One region of the Streptomyces sp. NPDC102259 genome, then DNA from elsewhere that is predicted to be linked to it. Evidence: predicted binding sites of a transcription regulator. Region 1 holds the regulator's gene; the other holds the start of a gene.

Region 1 (14,818 bases):
GGCATCACGTGGACACATCGGCCGATCCGCAGTTCGTCATGGGAACACTCCGGCCGGGCGGACCCGTGCAGCAGCAAGATCTCGTGTGGGCGGCGAGGCGGGACATGGGTGCGGTGGCGTCCGTCGTCCTGGGGGACGGACTGGCCTCCCTCACTCCTGCTGAGACCGAGGACGGGCGCCAGTATTTCGTGTTGCAGGACAGTCGGGGGGAGTCCGCCCAGATCTGGGTGGACGCCATTCCGCTGACGACGGGAGCGATCGCCGACACGGCGACGAACACCGCCTCGCAGAACTACGTCATCCGGGTGTCCGACCGCCTTCCGACCGCGATGCTGGGACGAGTCCTCGCCCACGAACTCGGTGAGCTCGCCGCCGTGCGCGAGCGCGCGGCCGACGGTTTGGTCCCCGTCCGGGAAGACCTGTTGCGGGAAGGAGCGGAGCTCCCCGCGGACCGTCAGCTGTCAGCCTCGGACAGGGGGCGCATCGGGGAGCTCAACTGGCTCGCCGGACAGAGCAAGGACACCGGGCTCTCCTCACAGGAGCAGATGGAGGCGCGCGCGCAGTTCTCCGCACTGCTCGACCCGTACGGCATCCGACCCACTGTCGCTCTGAGCGACGAGGCGGCGTTCCACACCCAGGAAAAAGCGGCACGCGTCCGATACCTGGTGTCGTACGCCTCTCTCTCAAGAGATTCGGTGAGTCTCCTCGAGGATCTCGCCCACCCCATCGAGAACCTCTCCCCCGCCGACGCCACCGCCCTCCAGGCGTCCCGCGACGCCGCCCTGCGCGCGGAACGTCAGGTCGAGGCGTTCATCGGACGGCGTGACGTCACCATGCCCATGCCGGGCTACGACCAGGACGGGCTGCCGCTCCCCCGCGACGAGCTGGAACCCGCCGCCGAGCGATGGGCGGAGTACCGCGCGCAGGTCAGCGAGCGCACCGTGCAGACGCTGGAGGGGCAGCTCGCCGAAGGGCGACTCCCGCTGCGCAAGGTCGTGATCGGCGGCGGCGCGAGCCTCACCGGACGCGATCCGGAGGCGCTGTTGGTGGACGGGGCGGGCCGTTGGCACCTGGACCCCGGGGACGGGATCGTGCAGTCCGCCGACCAGGACCGCGACCTCGCGCAGTGGATGGGCGTCGACCCGTACTCGGCGGTCGAGGATCCCCGGCACCGCATCTCCATCCACGCCGTCCGGGTCTGGGAGGACCAACTCGCCACGCAGGGCGACGTGGTGAACGGCCGCGCCCGGCTGCGCCTGGGACGGGACGGCGAACTCCTGGCAGAAGTAAGCACGTTGGGCGAAGAAGGCAAGGAGAGCGCGACTCCCCTCTGGGTGGCCTGCGCCGGCACGCCCGGCATCGCCACCGGCCTCACACCGGAGCTCGTACCGGGAATGCCGCGCGGAGACTTCCCCGTGGAGAGCCGCGGCGAAGCGGTACGGCTGATCGGCGATCGGCTGCGAGAGCTGGAGGGGCAGGGGATCGCCGGCGCGGGCGATCTGCGCGCCTGGCTGACACAGGCCGAGCGCAGCGGCACGGACACCGGCACCGTGCTCGGCGCCCTGAGTTCCTCCCCGGCACTGAAGGACGCCCTCACGGCCGGCCTGGGCACCGCGGACGAGACCCGCATGGGCAACTGCTTCACCGCCCTCGACTCGACGCAGAAGTGGGAGGCGGCGCGTAGAGCCGCGGCAGGGCGCGTGCTGCTGGGCGACGAGGTCGCCGAGAGCCGTTTCGATCCGCACGCCGCCAAGGAGTGGATCGTCGTGGGTTCCGGCGGAACCGCCGTCGCCAACGCGGAGATCATCCTGATCCAGAATCCCGACGCCCACGTCACGATCATCGGCTCGCGGCCGCCGCCGGCACTGCAGCACCAGGTCCAGTTCCCGGCGATGCAACAGCGGTACGGCCATGGCGAGGGCGGCGAGAAGCGGCTGACCTTCGTCGAGGCACGCGTCGGGGCCATCGAGACCTACCAGGACGAGAAGGGCGAGACCCGCTTCCAGGTCCCCTACACCGAGAAGGGGACCGACGAGCGGCAGGTGGCCCGCAGCGACGGCTACGTCACCAGCCTCGGCCGCACCAACCCCCTCCCGCCCGCCCTCCAGGTCCTCGCCGACGAGGTGCGCGACCGGGGCGGCGAGATCTCCGGGGACCTGCTGTTCGACAAGGACGACCAGTACATCGGCTACGGGCTCACCTTCGCCGTGGACGGCAGGGAACACCGCGTCGACGTGGACGGCGCGGCCTCCTGGCAACTGCCGCGCGAGATCTTCGCCCCGGAGACGGGACTTCAGGCCGAGCTGAACCGGATGGGCCTCCGCGGCCTGCCGTCCGAGACCGGCAACGCGGCCCCCGGCTTCTCCCCGATCGCCCGCCAGAGCGCCCTGCGCGCACGCGCCGTCGCGGCGGCAGCGGCGGGCGACCCCGAGGCGGTACGACGGATGTCGACCATCCCGGAACGCTGGCGACGCCCGGACCTGGGCCAGGGGGCAGAGCCTCCGACCACCGACCCCCAGACCCCCGCCCTGCCCCAGGAAAAGCCCAAGCCGACGGCACAACGGGACCCGCAGGTGAAACGGGGTCCGAAGGCGGAACGGGCCCCGGAGGCGGAACGGGACCCGGAGCCCGTCACCAACCTCGAACCAGCCCCGGCCCCAGCTCCGGCCCCAGCACCGGCACTGGCCCCAGCACCGGCACCGTCCCCGGCACCGGCCCAGTCCCCCACCCCGACCGCGACCCCGACTCCCACCCCGACCACGACCCCGACTCCAGCCCAGCCCCCCACCCCAGCCCAGCCCTCAGTCCCAACCCCGACCCCGGCCCCGACCCCGGCCCCAGCTCCAACCCCCTCTCCCGCCCCCGGCGTCTCCGGTTCGCATCTCTGGCAGATGGGCGTGCGTCGGCGCGGTGCCGACCGGCCGTCCGCCCCCGCCCAGCAGCCGCCGCAGCAAAGGCCGCCGGGCCACGAACGACCCGAGCCGGGCGTCGACATGGACGACTGACAGTCGTACGAGGACGGGGCGGCCGTGGCAACACAAGAGAAGAGGGGCCCGGAGACGAATCTCCGGGCCCCTCTTTCGTATACGTACCGCTGTATACATGCCGCTGGATACGTACCCCTGGATACGTGCCGCTGTATACGTGCCGTCAGGCGTCAGTCCGTCGGCTGCTGCCGCTTCGGCCGCCAGACCACCAACGCGCTGGTCTGCTGCACCTCCTGGTACGGCACCAGGTCCCGCCGGTAGGAGGCGTGCACCGCCGCCTCCCGCTGCTGCATGGCCGCGGCCGCACCGTCCAGCGCGGCCTCCAGCTCCGCGGCCCTGGCCTGGAGCGCGGCCACCTGGTTCTCCAGCTCGATGATCCGCTTGATGCCGGCCAGGTTGATGCCCTCGTCCTGGGACAGGGCCTGCACCGTGCGCAGCAGCTCGATGTCGCGGGCCGAGTAACGGCGCCCCCGGCCGGCGGTGCGGTCGGGGGAGACGAGACCCAGGCGGTCGTACTGGCGTAGCGTCTGCGGATGCAGGCCCGAGAGCTGGGCCGCCACCGAGATGACGTAGACCGGGGTCTCCTGGGTCAGTTCATACGGGTTACGCCGACGGCCGTCCATCACTCTCATGCTCCCTTCGCGGCCTCGAACAGCTCCGCCCGCGGGTCCTCGCCCGCGGTCGCCTCGCGATACGCCTCCAGCGCCTCACGAGCCTTCCCCGACAAGTCCTTCGGAACACTCACCTCGACGGTGACCAACAGGTCGCCGCGGGTGCCGTCCTTGCGGACCGCGCCCTTGCCCCGCGCCCTCATCGTGCGGCCGTTGGGCGTGCCGGGCGGAAGCTTCAAGGTCAGGGACGGTCCACCGAGCGTCGGCACCCTGATCTCGCCGCCGAGTGCCGCCTCGGTGAACGTCACCGGGACGGTCACCGTCAGGTTGTCCTCCTTGCGGCCGAACACCGAGTGCGCGCCGACGTGGACGACGACGTACAGGTCGCCCGCCGGACCGCCACGCTCGCCCGGGGCGCCCTTGCCGCGCAGCCGGATGCGCTGACCGTCCGTCACTCCCGCGGGAATGCGGACCTGCATGGTCCTCGACGACTTCGCGCGGCCGCTGCCCTTGCAGTCCAGGCAGGGATGCTCGGCGATCAGGCCCCGGCCCTTGCAGTCCGGGCAGGGGTCGGTCAGGGAGAAGCCGCCGCCCGAGCCCCTCGCCACCTGGCCCGTGCCCACGCAGGTCGGGCACACGCGGGGGGTGCCGTTCTTGTCGCCCGTCCCCGAACACGCCTTGCAGGGGGCCTGCGAGGACATGCGCAGCGGGACCGTCGCGCCCTCGATCGCCTCCGTGAAGGTCAGGGTGACCTCGGTGTCGATGTCCTGGCCGCGCCGGGGCTGGGTACGGGTCGTGCCGGGGCCGCCACGGTTGAACAGGCCGCCGAACACGTCCCCGATGCCGCCGCCGAAGCCGCCCTGCGCGCCGCCGCCCTGGGCGCCGCCTCCGAAGAGGTCGCCCAGGTCGAAGTTGAAGGAGCCGCCCGCCCCCGGGCCGGGGCGGAAGCCGCCGTTGCCGAAGAGGGCGCGCGCCTCGTCGTACTCCTTGCGCTTCTTGGGGTCACCGAGGACGTCGTTCGCCTCGGAGATCTCCTTGAAGCGCTCCTCCGCCTTGGCGTTGCCCTTGTTGGCGTCGGGGTGGAACTCGCGGGCGAGCTTCCGGTACGCCTTCTTGATCTCGGCCTCGGTGGCGTCCTTGGGGACGCCGAGGACCTTGTAGAAGTCCTTCTCGACGAAGTCCTTGGTGCTCATCCTCGACGTCCCTCCTCCCACCCGCTCATCCGTTCGAGCTCAGCCCTCGTCCGGGCCACCGCTCTCCTTGTCGTCGGCCGCCTCGGCCTCGTCGCCCTTGGCCGCCTGTGCACCGGGCTGCGGTTCGGCGACGGCCACCCGCGCGGGGCGGATGGTGCGCTCGCCGATCCGATACCCGGGCTGCAGGATCGCCACGCACGTCGTCTCGGTGACGTCGGGCGCGTAGCTGTGCATCAGGGCTTCGTGGATCGTCGGGTCGAAGGGCTCGCCCTCCTTGCCGAACTGCTGGAGGCCCATCTTGGCCGCGACGGTCTCCAGCGATTCGCCCACCGACTTGAAGCCGCCGACGAACTCGCCGTGTTCCCGCGCGCGGCCGATGTCGTCGAGCACGGGCAGGAGTTCGGTCAGGAGGTTCGCGATGGCGATCTCCTTGACCGCGATCCGGTCGCGCTCGACCCGGCGGCGGTAGTTCTGGTACTCGGCCTGGAGGCGCTGGAGGTCCGCGGTGCGCTCGCCCAGAGCGGTGCGCACCTGGTCCAGCTGGGCCACCAGACCGGCTGTCTGGTTCGTGTCCCCGGCCGGGGCCTCCCCCGCCGCCGAAGCGGAGGGGGAAGCGGCCTTCGGCTCGGCGTCTTCAGGGGTGGCGCCGGAGGGGACGTCGGGCTTCTCCTCGAAGCCCGGAGTCTCCTCCGTCACGCGGCACCGTCCTTGCGCTCGTCGTCCACGATCTCGGCGTCCACGACGTCGTCGTCCGCCTTCGGGGCGTCGGCCTTGGGAGCGTCGGCGCCCTGACCGGCCTGGGCGTCGGCGTACATGGCCTGGCCGACCTTCTGCGAGACCGCGGCGACCTTCTCGGTGGCCGTGCGGATCTCGGCGGTGTCCTCACCCTTGAGCGCGGCCTTGAGCTCCTCGACGGCGGCCTCGACCTCGGTCTTGACCTCGGCCGGAACCTTGTCCTCGTTGTCCTTGAGGAACTTCTCCGTCTGGTAGACGAGCTGCTCGCCCTGGTTACGGGACTCGGCGGCCTCGCGACGACGGTGGTCCTCGTCCGCGTACTGCTCGGCCTCCTGGCGCATGCGGTCGACCTCGTCCTTCGGCAGCGAGGAGCCGCCGGTGACGGTCATCTTCTGCTCCTTGCCCGTGCCGAGGTCCTTGGCCGTGACGTGCATGATGCCGTTGGCGTCGATGTCGAAGGCGACCTCGATCTGCGGGACGCCACGCGGCGCCGGCGGCAGACCGGTCAGCTCGAACATGCCGAGCTTCTTGTTGTAGGCCGCGATCTCGCGCTCGCCCTGGTAGACCTGGATCTGCACCGACGGCTGGTTGTCCTCGGCCGTCGTGAAGATCTCCGAACGCTTCGTCGGGATCGTCGTGTTGCGCTCGATCAGCTTGGTCATGATGCCGCCCTTGGTCTCGATACCGAGGGACAGCGGGGTCACGTCGAGGAGCAGGACGTCCTTGACCTCACCCTTGAGGACACCGGCCTGGAGCGCGGCGCCGATGGCGACGACCTCGTCCGGGTTGACGCCCTTGTTGGCGTCCTGACCGCCGGTCAGCTCCCGAACGAGCTCGGCGACGGCGGGCATCCGGGTCGAACCACCGACGAGAACGACGTGGTCGATCTCGGAGAGGTTGATGCCGGCGTCCTTGATGACGTTGTGGAACGGCGTCTTGCAGCGCTCCAGCAGGTCGGCCGTCAGCTGCTGGAACTGGGCGCGCGTGAGCTTCTCGTCCAGGTGCAGCGGGCCCTCGGCGGACGCCGTGATGTAGGGCAGGTTGATCGAGGTCTCGGTGGACGAGGACAGCTCGATCTTCGCCTTCTCGGCGGCCTCGCGCAGACGCTGGAGCGCCATCTTGTCCTTGGCGAGGTCCACACCGTGGCCGGCCTTGAACTGCTGCACCAGGTAGTCGACGACACGCTGGTCCCAGTCGTCACCACCGAGGTGGTTGTCGCCGTTGGTGGCCTTCACCTCGACGACGCCGTCACCGATCTCCAGGAGGGACACGTCGAACGTGCCGCCACCGAGGTCGAAGACGAGGATCGTCTGGTCGTCCTTGTCGAGGCCGTACGCGAGCGCGGCCGCGGTGGGCTCGTTGACGATGCGAAGGACGTTGAGACCGGCGATCTCACCGGCTTCCTTCGTCGCCTGGCGCTCGGAGTCGTTGAAGTACGCCGGGACGGTGATGACCGCGTCGGCCACCTTCTCGCCCAGGTAGGCCTCGGCGTCGCGCTTGAGCTTCTGCAGGATGAACGCGCTCATCTGCTGCGGGTTGAAGTTCTTCCCGTCGAGCTCGATCGTCCAGTCCGTGCCCATGTGACGCTTCACGGAGCGGATGGTCCGGTCCACGTTCGTGACTGCCTGGCGCTTGGCCACCTCGCCGACGAGCACTTCACCGTTCTTGGCGAAGGCGACGACGGACGGCGTGGTCCTGGCACCCTCGGCGTTGGTGATGACGGTGGGCTCGCCGCCCTCCAGAACGCTGACGACGGAGTTTGTTGTGCCCAGGTCGATGCCGACCGCACGTGCCATGGTGATCTTCCTCCAGCTGACTTGAGTGGAACGGACTCAAGTGTGCACGAGGCTCACCTCTGGGTCAACAGACCTGAGTCGCACCCACTCAACTCTTATCCGTTCCTTACACGCAAGGAGGCGTTGACCTGCGGCGATACGGAGCGCCCGGTCCGCCGCATCCCAGGTTCCGGGTGAAGCGCCGGGTCCTCGGATTGACGCCGGGGCGCGTACACCGACGCCGAACCCGACCCGGGACGCGGTGCCGGGCGGGACACCGGGCGGGCCGCCTGGCGCGGCGCGGAGCGGCCCGCACGACCGGCGCGCCGGGCACGACGGCCACGCGCGCGTGGCGGCCCGTACACCGCGACCCGCAGCATCCCGAGTACGACGACCAGCGCCCCGCCGGCCACCCACCACACCGCCCGCGCGTCGACCCACCCGGCGTGCACCAGCACCCCGACGAGCACCGCGGCGAAGGCCGCCACCCCGAGCAGCACGGTCACCCCCTGCGCGGTGAGCCCCAGCCGCCGCAGCCGGTGGGCGAGATGGTCGGACGCGCCACGCAGCAACGGCCGTCGGGCCAGTCGCCGCGACAGCACGACCAGGGCGACGTCGGCCACGGCGACCGCGGTGAGCGCGAACAGCACCCCCGCGCCGGCGACCGGATCGTGCCCCGCGCGGGAGATCACGGCGGCCGAGGCGAGGAGGAAGCCCGCGAAGAGCGACCCGCACGCTCCGAGGGCGACACGCGCGGGAGGCCAGTTGTGCATCAGGAACCCGGTCAGCGCGGCGGCGAAGACACTCAGCAGCACCGCCAGCCCGTCCATGACCTCGACCGCGGCGCAGGCGGCCACTCCGAAGGCGGTGACGACCCCGACGGTTCCGGCCACTCCGTCGGCGTGGTCGAGCGACCGGAAGGCGAGGGCGACGAACGTGATCCAGCCGACGCCCGCCGCTCCGGCCACCGCCCCGGTGTCGCCGTACGGCACCACGAAGGCGGCCGCGACCGCCGTACCGACCACCAGGAACCGCGCGTTGAGCCGCCACACGTCCGCGACGAGCCCGAGCGCGGCGACGGCGCCCCCCGCGACGAGCAGCACCTCGATGCCGTCGCCGAGCGGGGCAATGCCCGTCCAGTCCCCGGCGACCGCGACGAGGCAGGTGGCGAGCACCACGGCGGCACCCCCGAACAGAGGCACCCGCCGCTGCCGCTGCCGCCGGTCGAGCAACCCCAGGCGCAGGGCGGGCACGCGCAGCAGCGCGGCGAGGACGGCGGCGAGGAACAGGGCGGTGATGGCGGCGACGATCCCGTAGAGCACGGATATAAATTAGTCACATATGTACCAATTTGGTACGAATAACACGGCCGATTCTCGACCGGATCCCAACCGGAACCCGACCTTCCCTCCACTCCAGCCCGACCCGAACCCGACCCGAACCCGACCGGAACCCGACCGGATCCTGAGGCAACCCTCAGCGACTGAGATCACTCCGCATCCCGCTACAGTGCGACGGAGAATACGGGGTAGTCTCAAACGGACTGCATAAGTTACCGCTTAGTAATTTCCCTCGCAGGCCCGAGGAGCCCCCAAATGCAACTCGCCGCGATCATCGTGTCGCTGCTTCTGACCGTGGTCGGCGTCGCCCTGATCGCACGTGCCATCGGCCAGTTCGTCCGGTACTTCAAGCTGGGCCAGCCGCTCCCCGCCGGAACTCGGACAGACAATCCCTACGCGCGCAGCGTGACGCTGGCACGGGAGTTTCTCGGCCACACGCGGATGAACCGCTGGGGCATCGTGGGCTTCGCCCACTGGTTCGTGGCGATCGGCTTCCTGACGCTGCCGCCGACCCTCGCCCAGGCCTTCGGCCAGCTCTTCCAGGCCGACTGGGTGCTGCCGGTCATCGGCGACTTCCTGCCGTTCGAGCTCTACATCGAGTTCATCGGCGTGATGACGATCCTGGGCATCGTCGTCCTCATGGCGATCCGCCTGCTGAACCTGCCCTCACGCGCAGGCCGCAAGTCGCGCTTCGCCGGCTCCAAGTCCGGTCAGGCCTACTTCGTCGAGTACGTCATCCTCACCATCGGCCTCGCCATCTACGTGCTGCGCGGCCTGGAGGGTGCGCTGCACCACGTGGAGCACTACGAGGCCGGCTACTTCGCCTCGTACCCGCTCGTCCTGGCCTTCAAGGGGCTGGGCGTCACCACGCTCCAGAACCTGGTCTACCTCGTCGCGATGATCAAGATCGGGACGTCGTTCATCTGGATGATCGTGGTCTCGCTCAACACCAACATGGGTGTGGCCTGGCACCGCTTCCTGGCGTTCCCGAACATCTGGTTCAAGCGCAACGCCGACGGCGCCACCGCCCTGGGCGGGTTGCAGCCGATGACGTCGGGCGGGAAGCCGATCGACTTCACCGACCCCGGCGACGACGACGTCTTCGGCGTCTCCCAGGTCGAGCAGTTCTCCTGGAAGGGCCTGCTGGACTTCTCCACCTGCACCGAGTGCGGCCGCTGCCAGTCCCAGTGCCCCGCCTGGAACACCGGCAAGCCGCTCTCCCCCAAGCTCCTGATCATGTCGCTGCGCGACCACGCCCACGCCAAGGCGCCCTACCTCCTCGCGGGTGGCGGCAAGTCGATGGAGGGCGAGGAGAAGGCGTCGGCCGAGCAGCTCGCGGGCGTGCCCGCCGCCGCGCTCGCCGAGGCCGAGCGCCCGCTGATCGGCACCGCCGAAGAAGGCGGCGTCATCGACCCCGACGTGCTGTGGTCGTGCACCACCTGCGGCGCCTGCGTCGAGCAGTGCCCCGTCGACATCGAGCACGTCGACCACATCGTCGACATGCGCCGCTACCAGGTGATGATCGAGTCCGCGTTCCCGTCCGAGGCGGGCACGATGCTCAAGAACCTGGAGAAGAAGGGCAACCCCTGGGGGCTGGCGAAGAAGCAGCGCCTGGAGTGGCTCAAGGAGGTCGACTTCGAGGTGCCGGTCGTCGGCCGGGACATCGAGGACCTCACCGAGGTCGAGTACCTGTACTGGGTCGGCTGCGCCGGCGCCCTCGAAGACCGCGCGAAGAAGACCACGAAGGCGTTCGCCGAGCTCCTCCACATCGCGGGCGTGAAGTTCGCGATCATGGGCGGCGACGAGAAGTGCACCGGTGACTCCGCGCGCCGCCTCGGCAACGAGCCCCTGTTCCAGGAGCTCGGCATGGAGAACGTCATGGCGCTGAACAGCGCCTTCGGCGAGGAGCTGGACGACGACGGCAACACCACCCCGGACTCACGCAAGCCGAAGTCGGCGAAGAAGATCGTCGCGACCTGTCCGCACTGCCTGAACACCCTCGGCAACGAGTACCCGCAGCTCGGCGGCGACTACGAGGTCATCCACCACACCCAGCTGCTCCAGCACCTCATCGACGAGGGCAGGCTGATCCCGGTGACCCCGGTCGAGGGCCTCATCACGTACCACGACCCCTGCTACCTCGGCCGCCACAACAAGATCTACACGCCTCCGCGCGAGATCATCGCCAACGTCCCGGGTCTGCGGAACGAGGAGATGCACCGGCACAAGGAGCGCGGCTTCTGCTGTGGCGCCGGCGGCGCACGGATGTGGATGGAGGAGCGGATCGGCAAGCGCATCAACAACGAGCGCGTCGACGAAGCCCTCTCCCTCAACCCCGACATCATCTCCACCGCCTGCCCCTTCTGCCTCGTCATGCTGACCGACTCGGTCAACGGCAAGAAGAACGACGGCACAGCCAAGGAGTCCATCCAGGTCGTGGACGTCTCCCAGCTGCTCCTGGAGTCGGTCAAGACCCCGGTCGACGACGAGCCCCCGGCAGGCGGCACGCAGACCGAGAGTGAGCCGGAACCACAACCGGTGAAGTAACCCGACCGGCAGCAGCCCGCTCGGCAGCAACCCCACCGGCAGCAGCCCGACCGGCTGTACCGCCGCAGCCGCACCGCCGCCCCCGTGTCCCACCGTGGACACGGGGGCGTCGCCGTTTCACACCTGCACTCCCCGGCCGTCCCCGCGCCCCCTACGACACTTCCCTGATGAACCACCGTTTCCAGCCCCGTTACTCCCCTTAGGGGATGTCACAGGTCGGCAGCAAAGCCGTACCCGGACGGCAGGGTCAGGCACGTCACTCTCCGGGACCAGGTACGTTCGATGACGTGGCTGGATTCAGGATCGGACGCGGCGGCCGGGACAACCGTGCCCCGCAAGCGCGACCGCAACAACCTCCGTACGGGCAGCAGGCGCCCCAGGGACCGTCGCGGTCCTCGGGACCGTCGGGACCCTCGGGGCCGTCGTACGGCTACCCGTCGGGCCAGCAGCCGTACCCGCAGCAGCGTCCGCAGTACGGCGGCACGGGCGCGGGCGGCGGCCAGTGGCCGCAGGCGAACGGCGCAGGGTACGGCGGCCAGAACGGCGACGAGCCGGAGTACTTCGGCGGCGACGCCCCGTACGGTGCTCCGGGCGGCCCCGGCGGTCCCGGCGGCCCGGGGGGTGTCCCGCACGACCCGTACGCCGCGAACAATCCGGGGCACACCCAGGCCTTCTCGATCGACGACCACCACCAGTACGACCAGTACAACCAGGGTGGTACGTACCACGCGGGCTCGGCCCCGGCTGGTCCGGTCGGTCCGCGACTGCACTGGAAGGAGCTGCTGAAGGGCATCGTCCTCGCCCCCAAGCAGACCTTCCTCCAGATGCGGGACTACACGATGTGGGGCCCCGCCCTCGTCGTCACGTTCCTCTACGGCCTGCTCGCGGTCTTCGGCTTCGACGACACGCGTGCGGACGCGATCAACGCGACGCTGTCCAACGCGATCCCGATCGTCCTGACGACGGCCGTCGCGATGGTGCTGAGCTCCTTCATCCTGGGCGTGGTCACCCACTCCCTGGCCCGCCAGCTGGGCGGCGACGGCGCGTGGCAGCCCACGGTCGGCCTCTCCATGCTGATCATGTCCCTCACGGACGCCCCGCGTCTGGTCGTCGCGATGTTCTTCGGCGGCGACGCGTCGTTCGTACAGCTGCTGGGCTGGGCGACGTGGGTGGCGGCCGGCGCCCTGCTGACCCTGATGGTCAGCCGTTCGCACGACCTGCCGTGGCCGAAGGCGCTGGGCGCGTCGTCGATCCAGCTGATCGCACTGCTGTCGATCGTGAAGCTGGGCACGTTCTAGCACCTGGGGAACAGACACCGGTAGGGCCCTCGGCGGATCGCCGGGGGCCCTTGGCATGTCGTCACGGAAAGCAAGAGCTCACGCCTGCCAGTCCGGTATGAACCATACGAAACACCGCATGTCGCACCATGACAACTACAGAGCGTAATATATTGTGACTGTTCCCTACACCCTCCAACAAGGAGTGCGCGTGAAAGCTCGCTTTGGCGTGAGGCGGGGAACGGCGCTCGTGGCCGCCCTGCTGGTCGCCGTCGTCGCCCTGATCCTTCCGGGATCGGCAGCCGCCCAGACGGACGACAACCGGGCCCACTCGGACCACTGGGGCGTGATCGCCCGCAACACGATCGGCTCTCCGGTCGCCGAACTCCGCAACGGCCCCTTCGGCCCGTTCGGCACGACGGGCACCGCCGCCAGGCCGCCGTACGGGCGGGGCAGCCTCGGCATCGAGGTGGCGAACAACTCCACCACGCTGGCCCCTCCCAGCGAGAAGGTCGACTTCGGCAACGAGGTGGACTTCTTCGGGAAGCAGGTGCTGGGGCTGCGCCGAGTCGGTTTCCACGTGTTCCAGACGGGCGAGAACGTCAGCTACGGCGGCGTGACGAACCTGCCGAACATCAGGATCGAGATCGACCCGAACGTGACGGGCACCGACGACTACTCCACGCTGGTGTGGGTGCCGGCCGCGTCCCCGGTCACGAACGGCTGGAGCCCCTTCCTCGACGCCACGAGGACGGGCTACTGGTACCTCACGGGCGGCGAGACCACCTGCACCCAGGCCGCCCAGTGCACCTTCGCCCAGCTGAAAGCCTCGTTCACCTCCGTCAACGCCAGGCCGACGGTCTACACGGTCGCCGTGGGCAAGGGCCGCGACTTCATGTGGATCGGCGCGGTCGACGGCCTCCGCCTCAACGACTACGTCTACGACTTCGAACGGGACGGCGTCAAAGTACTTCGAGCGAAGTAACGCAACCAACGCGAAGTAGCTCGGGGAAGCTCGGGGAAGCTCGGGGAAGCTCGGGGAAACGTACAGAAACATGAGCCGGATCGGGCCGGCCGACGACAGAAACGGCCGGCCCGCCTCGCCTCATGCCACAGGGGCCCACTGAGGCCAGAGGGCTGGAGGGCTAAGGGCTTGGACGGCTAAAGGGCTTCCCTGGAAGGCGTGACGGCCTCCCCCGCCTTACGCACGACCGGCAGAACGCTCCACGGGAAGTTGATCCAGTCGTCGGTCCGCTTCCACACGTACTCGCACTTCACGAGCGACTGCGACTTCTCGTAGACGACGGCGCTGCGCACCTCGGCGACGGCGTCCAGGCAGAAGTCGCGGACGAGCTTGAGCGTCTTGCCCGTGTCGGCGACGTCGTCGGTGATCAGGACCTTCTTGTCCGAGAAATCAATGACGTTGGGGACGGGCGCGAGCATGACGGGCATCTCGAGCGTGGTCCCCACCCCGGTGTAGAACTCGACGTTCACCAGGTGGATGTTCTTGCAGTCGAGGGCGTAGGCGAGCCCGCCGGCGACGAACACACCGCCGCGGGCGATGCTCAGCACGACGTCGGGTACATAGCCGTCGTCGGCGATGGTCTGCGCGAGCTCACGGACGGCGGTGCCGAACTGCTCGTAGGTCAGGTTCTCCCGCGCCACGTCCGCGCCGCTCACGCCATCGCCGCTCACGCCGTCGCCGCTCACACCTGGGACCGGTGGAAGTTGAGGAACGACCGGGAGGCCGTCGGCCCGCGCTGGCCCTGGTACCTGGACCCGTACCGCTCGCTGCCGTACGGGGACTCGGCCGGCGAGCTGAGCCGGAACATGCACAGCTGGCCGATCTTCATACCGGGCCAGAGCTTGATCGGCAGGGTGGCGAGGTTGGACAGTTCGAGCGTCACATGTCCGGAGAAGCCGGGGTCGATGAACCCGGCGGTGGAGTGGGTGACCAGCCCCAGCCGTCCGAGGGAGCTCTTGCCCTCCAGCCGCGAGGCGAGATCGTCGGGAAGCGAGATGACCTCGTAGGTACTCGCGAGCACGAACTCCCCCGGGTGGAGGATGAACGGCTCGTCGCCCTCGGGCTCCACGAGCCGCGTCAGGTCGGCCTGCTCGACGGAGGGGTCGATATGCGGGTACCGGTGGTTCTCGAACACCCGGAACATCCGGTCGAGCCGCACGTCGATGCTCGACGGCTGCACCATGGATTCGTCGTAGGGATCGATCCGCACTCGCCCGGCGTCGATCTCGGCCCGGATGTCCTTGTCTGAGAGAAGCACGTCCCGAGGATACGCAAAGCGCGCGGAGCGACCACCATCGGACGACTCCGCGCGCCAGGCCGACGGCGCCT
Region 2 (14,818 bases), on a different contig from region 1:
GGCCGCCGGGGTGTCCCGGCCGCTCGTCTACCGGTACTTCCCCGGCGGCAAGCAGCAGCTCTACGAGGCTGCCCTGCGCTCCGCCGCCGAGGAGCTGCACCACTGCTTCGACGAGCCCCGCGACGGCCCGCCCCTCCCCCGCCTGGCCCGCGCCCTCGACCGCTATCTGTCGTTCGTCGGCCGCCACGACGCCGGTTTCAGCGCCCTGCTCCAGGGCGGCAGCGTCGTCGAGACGTCCCGGACGACCGCCATCGTGGACGGCGTACGGCGGGCCGCCGCCGAGCACATCTACAGCCACCTGGGGGTCTCCGATCCCGGGCCGCGGCTCCGGATGACCGTCCGGATGTGGATCACCGCGGTCGAGGCGGCCTCCCTCATCTGGCTCGACGAGGACAAGCAGCCGCCCGCCGGTGAGCTGCGGGACTGGCTCGTCGACCAGTTCGTCGCCGTCCTCACGGTGACCGCGGCGCGGGACGCGCAGACCGACGAGCTGGTCCGGGGTGCGCTGGCCGCGGAGACCTGATCGACACTGGTGGGGTGAAGAGCGAAGACACCCCCTTCGAGGGCGGCCCCATGGACGGCCGGGTGCTGCCCGTGCTGCTGGGCCCGACCGGGCACCCGCCGAAGACGTACCGCATCCCCGTCCCCGACGCGGCCGGCGGCCCGCCCACTGTCCTGGTCTACCGGCGTGTGCCGCGCGGCCACAGCAAGAAGCTCGGACTGCCCCAGGGCTGGAAGTACGAGTTCGCCGCCGAGGGCGACCGGGGCGCGGGGAAGTGGGGCGTCGGACCGAACGGACGGAAATGGCCGTGGTCGAAGCCCGACGCCGAAACCGGCACCGCGCCCGGCACCGCGCCCGACGCCACGCCGGGCGGACGGCGGGATGACGCCGACGAGTGACCCGGTTGCGCCGAACCGCGCACCTCCAGCGCGCGGGCCGCGCACGCGCGTCTGATGCTCGCCCTACGGGATGGAGGGGCCACCCCGCAGCGGAGGTGATGGCGTGTCAGGAAGACTGCTGCGTACGGCCTGTACGGTCGCCACGGTGGCGCTCGCCGTACAGGCCGTCCTGGGCCCCGGGCCCGCCGTGGCGGCACCGGAGCCCCCGGAGCCCGGCGCCCGCACGGTGACGACACCCGAGACGTCGGCGACGCCGGACCCCGAGGAACCGTCGGTGGACGAGGCGGACAAGGCGGACGGCCCGGACGGCCGGGACGGCGAAGAGCGGACCGTGGCCGAACTGCTGACGGAGCTTCAGCGGCTGTACCAGGAGGCCGAACGGGCCACCGAGGCCTTCAACGCCACCGAGGAGCAGCTGAAGCGGCGGCGGGCCGAGACCGGGCGGCTGGACGCCGACCTGGTGAAGGCCCGGCTCTCCCTGCACCGGAGCCGGGGCGCGGCCGGACGGCTGGCCCGCCAGCAGTACCAGGGCAGCACCGACATCTCCCCGTACGTACGGCTGCTGCTCGCCCGCGACCCGCAGCACGCCCTCGACCAGGGGCATCTGATCGGCCAGTTGGCGCGCGAGCGGGCCGGGACGGTCGGACGGCTGGCGAGCGGCGAACGCCTGGCCGACGCACTGGCCCGCAAGGCCCGCGCCGCCCTGGACGAGCAGCTCACCCTCATGGAACGCCGGAAGAAGGAGCGCGACGACGTGACCCGGCGTCTGGACGACGTCGAGGAACTCCTCGCCTCCCTCACCGCCGAACAGCTCACCGCCCTCGCCGAACTGGAGCGCAGCGACGTCGCGCGGGCGCAGGAGAAGCTCATGGCGTCCGGCGCGCTCGACGAGGACCGCAAGCCGTCGAAGGAGGGCCGAAAGGCCGTGCGGTACGCCGTACGGCAGATCGGGAAGCCGTACGAATGGGGGGCGGAGGGCCCGAGGTCGTACGACTGCTCGGGCCTGACGTCCGAGGCCTGGGGGCACGCCGGGACACGGATCCCGCGGACCAGCGAGGAGCAGTGGGCGCGTCTGCCGAGGATCCCGCTGACGCAGCTGCGCCCCGGCGACCTGGTGATCTACTTCCCCGAGGCCACCCATGTCGCGATGTATCTGGGCGAGGGCAAGGTGGTCCAGGCGCCGAGAACCGGCGAACAGGTCAAGATCACCGAGATCGCGGCCCAACCGGTCCTCGGAGCCGTACGCCCGGACGCGCCGCCCGCTCCCCCTCGGAGTCCCGTCAAGAACCCCGTTGAGGCCTCTGTTCAGGCCCCCGCGACCGAACCCAGGTAGGCCGCGGTCTTCTCCGGCTCATAGAAGAAGTTCTCGAAGTCGGCCGGGTCGTTGAACGCGTTGGCGAAACGATCGGCCACCGGCGGCAGCTGCCCGGCCGCGCCCAGCAGGTTGATGATGTGCTCCGGCGGCGGGGCCAGCATCGCGTTGGTCCACTTGGTGACGTGCTGGGCGGTGTCCCAGTACCGGTCGAAGGTGGCGCGCATCCACTCCTCGTCGAACTCCTTCTCCTCGCGCTCGAGGATCGAGGAGAGGTACGCGGCCGCGCACTTGGACGCCGAGTTGGAGCCCTGACCGGTGATCGGGTCGTTGGCGACGACGACGTCGGCGACGCCGAGCACCAGGCCGCCGCCAGGGAGGCGGCCGACGGGGTTGCGGACGGTGGGCGCGTAGCGGCCGGCCAGGGTGCCGCCGGCGTCGGTCAGTTCGACCTTGGTGGCCCGCGCGTACTCCCAGGGCGTGAACTTCTCCATGAGCTCCAGGGTCAGGGAGAGGTGTTCCGCCGGGTCCTTGACGCCGTTGAAGACGTCCAGCGGGCCGCCGGGTATGCCCTCCCAGAACAGGATGTCCGCGCGGCCGGAGGTGGTGAGCGTCGGCATGACGAACAGTTCGCCGACGCCGGGGACGAGGTTGCAGCGGACCGCGTCCATGTCCGGGTGCTCCGGGCGCGGGCCCAGTCCGTGGACGTAGGCGACGGCGAGGGCGCGCTGCGGCTCGCTGTAGGGGGAGCGCTCCGGGTCGCGGCCGAACATCTGGACGAGCTCGCCCTTGCCCGCGGAGACCAGGACCAGGTCGTAGGCGCGGGAGAAGTAGTCGAGGTCGGAGACCGCCGCGCCGTGGATCACCAGCTGGCCGCCGCGCTGGGCGAACGTGTCCATCCAGCCGGCCATCTTCACCCGCTGGTCGACGGACTGCGCGAACCCGTCGAGCCTGCCCAGCCAGTCGATCGCGCGCTGTGCCGGGCCCGGGTCGTGCGAACCGGGGGCCGCCACCGAGACGCCGAGCCCGCCGATCTTCGGGGCCTGCTGCTCCCAGAAGTTCAGCTGGAGGTCGCGCTCGTGCTGGAGGGCGGTGTCGAACATGCACTGCGTCGACATGACCCGGCCGGAGCGGATCTCGTCCGCCGTCCGGTTCGACATCAGGGTGACCTCGTACCCGTGCGACTGGAGGCCGAGGGCGAGCTGGAGGCCGGACTGGCCGGCTCCGACGACGAGTATCTTCCGCATGCGGGGGACTCTCCTTGAGGGCCTTACTCGGGGGTTTCGTCGAGCGCGTGGCCCACCAGGGCCAGGAGGGTCTCGATCACCGAGATCCGGCGCCGCGCATCCATGATCATGACAGGTATGTGCGAGGGGATCGTCAGCGCCTCCCGCACGTCGGCCGGCTCGAACGCCTCGCTGCCGTCGAAGTGGTTGACGGCGACGACGTACGGCAGCCCGCAGCTCTCGAAGTAGTCCAGCGCGGGGAAGCAGTCCTTCAGGCGGCGGGTGTCGGCCAGCACGACCGCGCCGATCGCGCCGCGCACCAGGTCGTCCCACATGAACCAGAACCGCTGCTGTCCCGGCGTACCGAACAGGTAGAGCACCAGGTCGTCGTCGAGGGTCAGCCGGCCGTAGTCCATGGCGACCGTGGTGGTGACCTTCTCCGGGGTGCCGGTGAGGTCGTCGGTCCCCTCGCTGGCCTCGGTCATCAGCGCCTCCGTCTGGAGGGGCTCGATCTCCGAGACGGTGCCCACGAGGGTGGTCTTGCCGACGCCGAACCCGCCCGCCACCACGATCTTCGTGGCGATGGGGGCACGGGTGCGGTCCGTCTGCCAGGGCTGCAAGGGCTCGTCGGGCTCGGGTTCGACGAAGGGGGAGACGCCACGAGCGGCGTCAGAGACGACGGAGTCCACTCAGCACCCTTTCCAGCAGAGCGCGGTCGGGACGGCCCGTACCGTGAGCGGTACCGGTGCCGTACACACGGATCTTTCCCTGGTCCGCGAGGTCGCTGAGGAGCACCCGGACCACGCCGAGCGGCATCTTCAGCAGCGCGGCGATCTCGGCCACCGTGCGCATCCGGCGGCACAGTTCGACGATGGCCCTCAGCTCCGGCATGACCGTGGCCTTCAGGGAGCCGTTCGTCAACTCGCGGCGCTCCTCGGGAGCGTCCAGGGCCGCCACGAAGGTCTCCACCAGCAGGACGTGCCCGAAGCGGGTACGGCCGCCGGTGAGCGAGTAGGGGCGCACCCGGGCCGGCTTGCGGTCGCCGCCGCGCACGGGGAGTTGCTGCCGGTCGCCCTGGGGCTGCCTCGGGACGGCGCTCATCGGACGCCTCCCGTCGCCTTGGACTCCAGTGACTGCCGTAGCTCGCTGCGGAGTTCCGGGGTCAGGACGTGTCCGGCGCGGCCGACGAAGAGGGCCATGTGGTACGCCACCACGCTCATGTCGCAGTCGGCGGAGCCGTGCACTCCGAGGAGCGAGCCGTCGCTGATCGACATGACGAAGAGGCTGCCCTCGTCCATGGCGACCATGGTGTGCCGGACCCCGCCGAAGGCCATGAGCTTGGCCGCGCCGATGGTGAGGCTGCCGATGCCGGAGACGATGGTGGCGAGATCGGCGGCGGAGCCGCGTGGACCGGAGGGTTTCGCCTCGCGGGCCTGGCGTGCCTCGAGGTTGCGGCCGGGGTCCGAGGACAGCAGGAGCAGGCCGTCCGAGGAGACGACGGCGACGGACTGGATGCCGGGTACTTCCTCCACGAGGTTGGTCAACAGCCAGTGCAGGTTACGGGCTTCACTGCTCAGTCCGAAGGTACTGGGCGCGGTCAACTGCTTGCCTCCTCGACTGTGCCCCCCGTGTCTTCTTCGGCGTGTGCGTGTGCTTCTTGAGCTGTTTTTCGAGCCGCTTCGGGGGACGGGACCTGGTTCTGGCCCGTCCGTTCGGCGATCTCGGCTTCCACATCGCGGTAGCCGGCCTCCGCCCCCCGGCGGAAGCCGCCCAGACGGCGGCGGAGGGCGTCCGCGTCGACGGAACCGGTCCGCTGGCGCGGGGCTTGGGTGGGTGCGGTGATCTTGGGGGTGCGCTTGGGGAGGCCCTTGTCCGTGACGAGCTCTTCGGGGGCGTCCGGTGTGCGGGCGTGTTCCGCCTCGGCCTCGCCCGTGGCGGGGTGGTCGACGGCTGCGGGTGGGCCGTGTCGGGTGTCCTCGCCGTCGGCGGTCGCCGGGTCGAGGTCGAGGACGGCGACGGTGCTCCGCTCCCCCGCCTCGTCGGCCTCCTGCGCCCCGCCCGCGTTCTCCTCCTGCGGGACGGGCAGCAGCAGTTCCATCGTGGTCTCGGCCGGGATCTCGGCCGGGATCTCGGCCGGGATCTCGGCCGTCGTCTCTGACCGAAGGCGGGCCGGCGCCGGGGTGGGCGCCTCGGCCGGGGTCTCCGAGTGTCGTACCGCCCTCTCCGCCAGCGCGACCAGCGGGTCCGCGGTCTTCGTACGGCCCGGCAGGACGTTGGAGTTGGCCTCCGCGTCCGCGCCCGGCAGCGAGAAGGACTGGGGGGTGGCCGCCGGGTTCGTCACCGGGATCGCGGCGGCCGGGGCCGCGGCGAGAAGCGCGGTCGGCAGGACGACGACCGCCGCCACCCCGCCCTGCTTCTGCTCGCGCAGCCGCACCCGCGCCCCGTGCCGGTGGGCGAGCCGGGCCACCACGTACAGGCCGAGGCCGAGACCCTCCTCGCCCTCCTGGTCGTACGGCGTCTCGGGGTCGAACTCGGCGAGGCGGGCGTTGAGCCTGCTCATCCGGTCCTCGGTCATGCCGATGCCCTCGTCCTGGACGGAGAGCATGACCTCGCCGCTCTCCAGGAGCCAGCCGGAGACCTCGACGGGCAGGTCCGGCGGGGAGAACGAGGTGGCGTTCTCCATGAGTTCGGCGAGCAGGTGGGAGAGGTCGTCCGCGGCGAATCCCGCCACGTGCGCGTGCGGCGGGAGCGCGGAGATGCGTACCCGCTCGTACCGCTCGATCTCGCTGACCGCCGCGCGGACCACGTCCACCAGCGGGATCGGGCCCGCGTGCTGCTGGACGTGTTCGGTGCCGGCCAGGACCAGCAGGTTCTCGCTGTGCCGGCGCATGACCGTGGCGAAGTGGTCGAGCTTGAAGAGGGTGGCCAGCCGGTCGGGGTCCTGCTCGCGCTCCTCCAGCCCCTCGATGACGGCCAGTTGGCGTTCGACGAGGCCGAGGGTGCGCAGGGCGAGGTTGACGAAGGTGCCGCCGATGCTGTCCCGCAGCCCGTCCAGCTGGGCGGCGGAGTCGGCGAGTTCGGAGCGCAGCTCCTCGCGGGCGTCGGCCATCCGCTGGCGCTGCCCGACGAGGTGCTTGCGATCGGACTCCAGGGTGCCGACGCGCTCGTGGAGAGCCACGGCGTGCTCGTGCAGGGCGTTGACGGAGCGGACGACCTGGGCGAACTCGTCGTTGCGGCCGGTGAACCGGACCGGTTCCTCCGCCGCCGGGTGCTCGGCCTCCGCCAGTCGCGCCGATCCCCGGCGCAGGACGGACAGCGGGCGGGTGAGGCTGCGTGCCAGGCCCGTGGCGACGACGACCGACAGCAGCATCAGGGCCCCGAGGAGGGTGACGCGCAGCTCCAGGTCGGTGACGTCGTCGTCGCGCAGCTGGGCGAGGTCCTCGACGCGGTGGCCGAACAGCGAGGACTCGACCCCGCGCATCAGGTCGACCCGGGCGGAGAGCGCGGCGTCGAGCTTCTTGACGCTGGTGTCGAGTTCGCCGTCGCTCAGCTTCGGCTGGTCGGTGAGGGAGGCGAGGTAGGCCTCGGCGGTGTCGACGTCACCGCCGGTGACCGTGGAGTCGTACGAGGCCACCGCCTCCTGCGGCGCGCCGTCCCGGAAGTCCGCGAGGGCCGCGTCGGAGCGCAGCCGGGCCTGCTGCGCGGCGGCGGTGAGCGCGTCGCGCTGCTTGGCGTCGGCGTTCGAGGAGACCTTCTCGGTGACCGACCGGCCGGTGACGGGGTCGTACCGGGTCTCCGTGCTCGTCGGCACGTTCAGCGCGGCGAGCAGCAGTCCCCGGGTCGCGGAGGCCTGCTGGACGACGGTGTCGAGCTCGGCGAGGGCGTACGCGCCGGAGCCCGCGCGGGGCGGCGTCTCCTCCGCGAGCCGGTCGACGAGCACATGGAGTGCGGCGATGACCCGGGAGTACGCCTCGTGCGCCTGGAGCGCCGTGCTCTTGCCGGTGAGGGCCGACTGGCGCACGGACGGCACGGAGGCGAGGGCCTCGCGCAGCGCCGCGGAGACGTCCGTCTCGGCGGTCAGCTCGCCTGTCTGCCGGTCCACCCGGGCGCTGCCCTGGCTGGAGGGCGCCTTGGACTTCACCCGGCCGGCCGCCACGTAGGAGGTGACCTCGTCGCGCTCGTCCGCCAGGGACTGGGCGAGGGCGAGGGCGTCCTGGGTCTGTTCGGCCAGGGTGACCAGGTCCTGGGAGTCCTTCAGCTGCCCGGAGGCGGCGAGGATCGAGGGGGCGCCCGCCCCGGCGACGGCGGCGGCCACGACGGCCACCGCGACGATCAGCCGGTTGCGTACGTGGGTCGGACGGCCCTTGCCGACAGGGGTGCGCTCCGCGCCCCCCTCGGAGGCCGTCTGCCTGCCTGTACGCCGAGGCCGCGTCTTCTGCACCGGTGCTCGCATTCCTGACTCGTGTGCCATGGACCGGATGTGACGCTCCGTCAACTGACGCGCACGCCCGGTACGGTTTTCCGACCCTCCCAGTGCCGGTGGGCAGGGGCCTCGCATCGCTTGCCCCGCCACCCGAAGGAGTGAACATCGGAGGAGAGTTGGCGGGCAAGTTCCTCTGGCGTGCGCAGCGACCTTGCACGGCAGGCCGGTTGGACGTGGGCGGCGGGCTTTGACAGTATTCGCCGCCACGCCTTCCCGGAGTGCTTTATTCCTACCCAAAACAGGCGTCTGACCTGCGGCGGTACGGAAGTTCGGGGAGTGATGCCAGCCTTTCGCAAAGGCTGTGGAGGGGTCGTGCAGACTGGCCGAATGCGTACGGAACTTGTGTCGGAGGCCGGCGATCGGGCGCGCCCCAACGAGGACTTCGCGAGTGTCGGACTTCCCGCCTCCGGACAGGGGGGTTCGCTCGTCCTGCTGGACGGAGTGACGCCCCCGCCGGGCGGCGCGGGCTGTCTTCATTCGGTCCCCTGGTTCACCGCGCGACTCGGCGGCGCCCTGACCGAACTGACCGTTTCACTCCCGGATGTTCCCCTGGTCGAGGCGCTCGCCCAGGCCATCGCGCGCACCGCCGAGGCCCATGGGGACACCTGTGACCTTTCTCACCCACGTACCCCGCAGGCCACCGTGGTCCTCGCGCGTTGGTCGCCGCTGAGCGTCGAGTACCTGGTCCTGTGCGACGCGACGCTGCTGCTGACCGCCCCGGACGGCACGGTCACCCCGGTCCGCGACGACCGGCTGGCCCGCCTGCCGCGCGCCCTGCTGCGGAGCGCCGAGGTCGTCGACGGCACGCTCCGCAACAAGGAGGGCGGGTTCTTCACGGCCGCGGCCGACCCCGCGGTGGCCGGCCGCGCGGTCACCGCGAGCGTGCCGCGCGCGCAGGTCCGTTCGCTGGCCGCGCTGTCGGACGGGGCCACCCGCTGGACGGAGCTCTTCCAGGAGGGCGACTGGACGGACCTGTTCACCCTCGTCCGCGAGGAGGGCGCCGGGGCGCTGGTGGAGCGGGTCCGGGCGCTGGAGCGGGCGGACGACGACGCCGGGCGGGCCCTGCTGGGCCGGGCGAAAACGCACGACGACGCGACGGTGGTGTGCGTGGAGCTGTGAACGGCGCCGTCGCCCCCCTCGGGGGCACGTCGCCGTCGGCTACTTCTCCATCCCGCGGTTCAGCTGGTGGAGCAGCCGGGCCAGCTCCGAGACCTCCTGGCGGTCCCAGTCCGAGAAGTGGGTGACGTACCGCTCGCGGCGGGCCTCGCGGACCCGGCGCACCCGGGTGCGGCCCTCCTCGGTGAGGTCGACGAGCCAGGCGCGGCCGTCCGCCGGGTCCGGCTCGCGGGCGACCAGCCCGAGCTGCTCCAGGGCGCGCAGCTGGCGGGACATGGTGGCCTTGCCGACGCCGATGTAGCCGGCGAGTTCCGTGGCGCGCTGGCGGCCGCACTCCTCCAGCCGGACGAGGAGCCCGTAGGCGGCGGACTCGAGGTCCGGGTGGACCTCACGGGCCATCTCCCCCTGGTTGGCGCGGGCGCGGCGCAGCAGCACCGTGAGCTCCCGTTCCAGGGAGAGGAACTCCCGGTCGCCCTGCTCCACACCGCGCGGCGACGCGGCGGACCCGCTGTCGCGTCCGTCGCCGTTTGTGTCCTCGTGCACGTCAGCACCCCTGATCTCGCCGGTCGCCGCCATCGGCGCAGCTCTTAAGTATTTCGCAGGCGGGGACCGGCGGCGCTTCCCAGGACCCGGGTGGGGGTCCGCGGCGGAACAGGGAAGGCCCGGGCCTCCCTCACGGGACCCGGGCCTTCCCCTTTCCGGTCGCGTCCGTCACGCCGCGACCGGAACCTCCGGCGTCGCGCCGTTCGTGGCGGGCGCGAGCGCCAGTTCCAGGACCTGGCGGACGTCCGTGACGGCGTGGACGTCGAGCTTGTCCAGCACCTCCGCGGGGACGTCGTCGAGGTCGGGCTCGTTGCGCTTGGGGATGACGACGGTCGTGACGCCCGCCCGGTGCGCGGCGAGCAGCTTCTGCTTCACCCCGCCGATCGGCAGGACCCGGCCGGTCAGCGAGACCTCGCCGGTCATCGCCACGTCCGTGCGGACGAGCCGCCCGGACAGCAGGGACGCGAGGGCCGTCGTCATCGTGACGCCGGCGCTCGGGCCGTCCTTGGGGACCGCGCCCGCCGGGAAGTGGATGTGCACGCCCCGGTCCTTCAGGTCGCCCACCGGCAGCTCCAGTTCGGCGCCGTGACTGCGCAGGAAGCTGAGCGCGATCTGCGCCGACTCCTTCATCACGTCACCGAGCTGGCCGGTCAGGGTCAGGCCCGCCGCGCCGGTCTCCGGGTCGGCCAGCGACGCCTCGACGAAGAGGACGTCACCGCCGGCGCCGGTGACCGCGAGACCGGTCGCGACACCGGGCACGGCGGTCCGGCGCTCGGCCGGGTCCTGGGCGGACTCGGGCACGTGGTGCGGCCGGCCGATCAGCGCGCGCAGATCCTCGTCCCGGATGGTGAACGGCAGCTTCCGCTCGCCCAGTTCGTGCTGGGCCGCCACCTTGCGCAGCAGCCGCGCGATGGACCGCTCCAGGGTGCGCACCCCCGCCTCGCGGGTGTACTCGGCGGCGAGCTTGCGCAGCGCGCTCTCGTCGAGGGCCACCTCGTCCTTGTCCAGGCCCGCCCGCTCCAGCTGGCGCGGGAGCAGGTGGTCGCGGGCGATGACGACCTTCTCGTCCTCGGTGTAGCCGTCGAGGCGGACCAGCTCCATACGGTCGAGTAGGGCCTCCGGGATGGCTTCGAGCACGTTGGCGGTGGCGAGGAAGACCACGTCCGACAGGTCGAGCTCGACCTCCAGGTAGTGGTCGCGGAAGGTGTGGTTCTGCGCCGGGTCCAGGACCTCCAGCAGGGCGGCCGCCGGGTCGCCCCGGAAGTCGGATCCCACCTTGTCGATCTCGTCGAGGAGCACCACCGGGTTCAGCGACCCGGCCTCCTTGATCGCCCGCACGATCCGGCCGGGCAGCGCGCCGACGTAGGTACGGCGGTGGCCGCGGATCTCGGCCTCGTCGCGGACGCCGCCGAGAGCGACGCGCACGAACTTGCGGCCCATGGCGTGGGCGACGGACTCGCCGAGGCTGGTCTTGCCGACGCCGGGCGGACCGACGAGCGCGAGCACGGCGCCGCCGCGCCGCCCGCCCACGACACCGAGGCCGCGCTCGCCGCGCCGCTTGCGCACCGCGAGGTACTCGGTGATCCGCTCCTTCACGTCGTCCAGGCCGGCGTGCTCGGCGTCGAGGACGGCGCGGGCGCCCTGGATGTCGTACCGATCCTCGGTCCGCTCGTTCCAGGGCAGTTCGAGGACGGTGTCCAGCCAGGTGCGGATCCAGGAGCCCTCGGGCGACTGGTCGCTGGAGCGCTCCAGCTTGTCGACCTCCTTGAGGGCGGCCTCGCGGACCTTCTCGGGCAGGTCGGCGGCCTCGACGCGGGCGCGGTAGTCGTCGGACTCCTCGCCCTCCTGTTCGCCGTTGAGCTCGCGCAGCTCCTTGCGCACGGCCTCGAGCTGGCGCCGCAGCAGGAACTCGCGCTGCTGCTTGTCGACGCCCTCCTGGACGTCCTTGGCGATCGTCTCGGCCACGTCCTGCTCGGCGAGGTGGTCGCGCAGCTGCTGGGTGGCGAGCTTCAGACGGGCCACCGGGTCGGCGGTCTCCAGGAGCTCCACCTTCTGTTCGGTGGTCAGGAACGGCGAGTAGCCGGAGTTGTCGGCGAGCGCGGAGACGTCGTCGATGGCCTGCACGCGGTCGACGACCTGCCAGGCGGCGCGCTTGCGCAGCCAGGCGGTGGCGAGCGCCTTGTACTCCTTGACGAGTTCGGCGACCTGACCGGGCAGCGGCTCGGGGACGGTCTGGTCGACCTTCGTCCCCTCGACCCACAGGGCGGCGCCCGGCCCGGTGGTACCGGCGCCGATCTTCACGCGGCCGCGGCCGCGGATCAGCGCGCCCGGGTCGCCGTCGGCCAGTCGGCCGACCTGCTCGACGGTGCCGAGCACACCGGTGCTCGCGTAGGTCCCGTCGATGCGCGGCACCAGGAGTACCTGGGGCTTACCGGGCGTTGAACGGGCGGCGGCCTGGGCCGCCTCCACCGCCGCACGCACGTCGGTGTCGTTCAGGTCCAGCGGAACCACCATGCCGGGGAGCACGACCTCGTCGTCGAGCGGCAGCACGGGCAGGGTGAGCGGAGCGGACGTCGATGCCATGATCTCCCCTTAGGCAGTCAAGTTGAGCTATGCCGACTCAATGCACGTGAGTCTCCGAATGTTCCCCACGGGACGGTCCGTTCGCTGTGGGCGATCACGACTGTTCCGGCGGGCGGCTTCGCCCTTACGGTCAGACGTAATAGGTCAACGGGTTTCGCACCTCTTACCAGCATCTTCTGGTCAGGCCGTCATCGGGGGTTCGTATGGATCGTTTCGTCCAGGCATGGGTGGACGGGTGGGTCGTGTCGCGCGGGGCGGCTCCGCCCGTGGCCGAGCCCTGGGGCTGGACCGTCGACGTGGGAACGGGAACGCGTCACGTCACCCGGCACGTGCTCGGCGCGACGAACGAGGCCGTGACGGAGCCGACCGTGCGGAAGGTGGCGGGCGCGGTGACGGGGGCCGGCGTGTGGCTGAAGGTGTTCGCCGACCCGGCGGTGGTCGGGCCCTGGCTGGGGCCGCACTGGCGGATCGACCCCGAGCCCGGCTTCCTGATGACGGCCCCGCTCGCGGACGTCCCGCCCGGCGCCGCCCCCGACGGCTACCGGACCCGCACCTGGGCGCGCGGCGGCGTGACCCGCACCATGATCGCCGCCCCGGACGGCTCCCTGGCCGCGCGCGGGCAGATCGCCCCGACCGGCGCCACGGCGGTCGTCGACCAGATCGAGACCTCCCCCGGCCACCGCCGCCGCGGACTCGGCGCCCTCGTCATGCGGACCCTGCACCGCGCGGCGGTCGCACAGGGCGCCCGGACCGGCGTACTGGGCGCGACACCGCAGGGGCGGGCACTGTACGAGTCCCTGGGCTGGCGCGTCGAGTCATCGCTGACCAGCGCAGAGTTCACGGGAGACACGCGGGGGTGACGTCAGGCGGCCGAGAGGGCGCATCCGTCGGTGCCGCACGACGGGGCACGCCCCTCGCGCCCCCTCTCCGTACCCCGCCCACTTCCGGCATTCACTCCGAAGTCACCCTCCCGCGCGACCACAATGCGCGTATGAGCGATGACTGGAAGCGACGTCTCGACGCCCTCCACGCCGACCTGGTCCGCCGTGACGACCCCGTCGCCTGGGTGACGGAGGCGGACGCCGTCGAGGCCTCACGGCGCTATCCCCACATCGCGCTGCGCGGACCCGTCTTCGGCGTCGCCGCGCGGGACCGGTCGGCTGCCGCGCCGGGCTGGCGGCTGCTGAAGCCGGTGGTGGACGGCATGCCCCAGCAGGCCCGGGACGGGCTCAACTCCCACCTGTGGTTCAAGGCCAAGGACGGCACCGACGACCCGGCCGTCCGGCGCGAACTGCTGGCGGCCGTGGCCGTGCTGGAGCGGGCCCCGGCCGACGAGGTGGAGGCGCTGGGCGTGCGCTACCGGGTGGTGCGCGGCGACGAGTTCGCCCGGACCGGCGACGAGGGTCTGGAGCCGCCCCGGCCCACCGACCTCGAGCCGGTGAGCCCGTCGTGGGAGGACCCGGGCGCCGCCCCGTCGCCGGACGTGGGATACGTCCTGGACCTCGACCGGGACGAGGGCCCGATGGCGGGCGCCCTCCGGCTGGGCCTGCGCGACTTCACGTACTCGGGTGACCGCTTCCCTCCCGACGTGCGCGCGGACTCCGAGTGGGCGGCCCGGACGCACCCCGACGTGGTGCGGCTGCCCGTCGGCTTCTCGGTGGCCGAACGCGACGGGTCGGGCTGGACCCCGTGCGGGTCCCTGGCGGCGACCCCGCACGAGGCGCGCCGCTCGCTGTACGAGGGGATGGCCCGCGTCTGGGCGATGCTCTACCGCTTCGACGAGCACAAGAAGGCCCTGTACGCGCGGGCCGCGGAGGCGTTCCGGGCGGCCGGCCGGGCCGACGAGGCGAGTGTGGAGGACCGTCTGTTCCGGATCTGCCGCGTCGAGCGGATGGTCCGCCTGGGCCCCGACGGCCCCGAGCCGCCCCGCCCGTCGGACCTCGACGAGTACGGCCCCATGAAGCTCCACCCGACCCTGCACGCGGACGGCAGGGTCCAGTACGACGACTGACCGGGGAAGGACGGGCGCCGAGCGCCGGCCGGGAGACGCTCAGCGGCCGGGGAGCGGTCGGACCGACGGCAGCCGCCGGAGCCACGGCCAGGTGCCGACGCCTATCGCCAGCGCGATCAGGTGTCCCCAGTTCGTCATCGGGTCGGTGAAGGCGATCAGGTCCTGGAGCAGCATCCCGCCGAAGGCGACGAGCAGCGGCCAGCGCAGCCACGGCCCGAGCAGACCGGCCAGGGCGCCGACACTCGCGGCGACGCCGAAGCTGATGCCGTAGTCGAGGCGGTGCAGCGAACTGTCGGGCAGCCGGCCCACGAGCACGGCCAGGCCCACCGGCACCTCGGTCGCGAGGGTGGCCAGCACATGCCCGAGCAGGAAGACGACTGCCGTACGGACGCCGCCTATGCGCCGCTCCAGCGTCGTGAGGACGGCCAGGAAGCCGAGCGTGAACGGGGAGGCGAAGCCGCCCGCCACCCACAGCGCGCTGGCCACCAGCACCAGCACGGGGGTTCGCACCAGATGCGCGACATCGGTGCTGGAGCCCTGGTGCAGGGCGTGCACGAGGGCGGGTCCGGCGTGCGCGGTGACGAAGGAGGTGACGGCGAGGACGGCCGCGTACGCGAGGGTGAAGGGGGCGGGGATCCGGTACC

What was found. The regulator HspR, encoded in region 1, represses chaperone genes until heat shock. The targets are predictions, from matches to a motif close to TTGAGNNNNNNNNNCTCAA.
Region 2: the regulator HspR is predicted to act here: its motif matches at 12,186-12,204, upstream of lon (endopeptidase La).

The regions. Positions count from the first base shown of each region.
Region 1 covers NZ_JBIWMA010000004.1:337,533-352,350, forward strand. The annotation lists gene ACIRPU_RS13380 (hypothetical protein) at 9-3,005, shown strand; gene ACIRPU_RS13385 (heat shock protein transcriptional repressor HspR) at 3,158-3,610, opposite strand; gene dnaJ (molecular chaperone DnaJ) at 3,616-4,791, opposite strand; gene grpE (nucleotide exchange factor GrpE) at 4,831-5,487, opposite strand; gene dnaK (molecular chaperone DnaK) at 5,484-7,322, opposite strand; gene ACIRPU_RS13405 (MraY family glycosyltransferase) at 7,418-8,623, opposite strand; gene ACIRPU_RS13410 (heterodisulfide reductase-related iron-sulfur binding cluster) at 8,897-11,188, shown strand; gene ACIRPU_RS13415 (Yip1 family protein) at 11,395-12,486, shown strand; gene ACIRPU_RS13420 (hypothetical protein) at 12,677-13,450, shown strand; gene ACIRPU_RS13425 (phosphoribosyltransferase) at 13,627-14,160, opposite strand; gene dcd (dCTP deaminase) at 14,172-14,747, opposite strand.
Region 2 covers NZ_JBIWMA010000012.1:142,102-156,919, forward strand. The annotation lists gene ACIRPU_RS26275 (TetR/AcrR family transcriptional regulator) at 1-523, shown strand, start outside; gene ACIRPU_RS26280 (hypothetical protein) at 538-900, shown strand; gene ACIRPU_RS26285 (NlpC/P60 family protein) at 1,004-2,233, shown strand; gene ACIRPU_RS26290 (styrene monooxygenase/indole monooxygenase family protein) at 2,206-3,459, opposite strand; gene ACIRPU_RS26295 (ATP/GTP-binding protein) at 3,483-4,127, opposite strand; gene ACIRPU_RS26300 (DUF742 domain-containing protein) at 4,108-4,539, opposite strand; gene ACIRPU_RS26305 (roadblock/LC7 domain-containing protein) at 4,536-5,039, opposite strand; gene ACIRPU_RS26310 (nitrate- and nitrite sensing domain-containing protein) at 5,036-7,879, opposite strand; gene ACIRPU_RS26315 (hypothetical protein) at 8,249-9,040, shown strand; gene ACIRPU_RS26320 (MarR family transcriptional regulator) at 9,080-9,580, opposite strand; gene lon (endopeptidase La) at 9,749-12,163, opposite strand; gene ACIRPU_RS26330 (GNAT family N-acetyltransferase) at 12,367-13,023, shown strand; gene ACIRPU_RS26335 (DUF5954 family protein) at 13,155-14,174, shown strand; gene ACIRPU_RS26340 (rhomboid-like protein) at 14,214-14,818, opposite strand, start outside.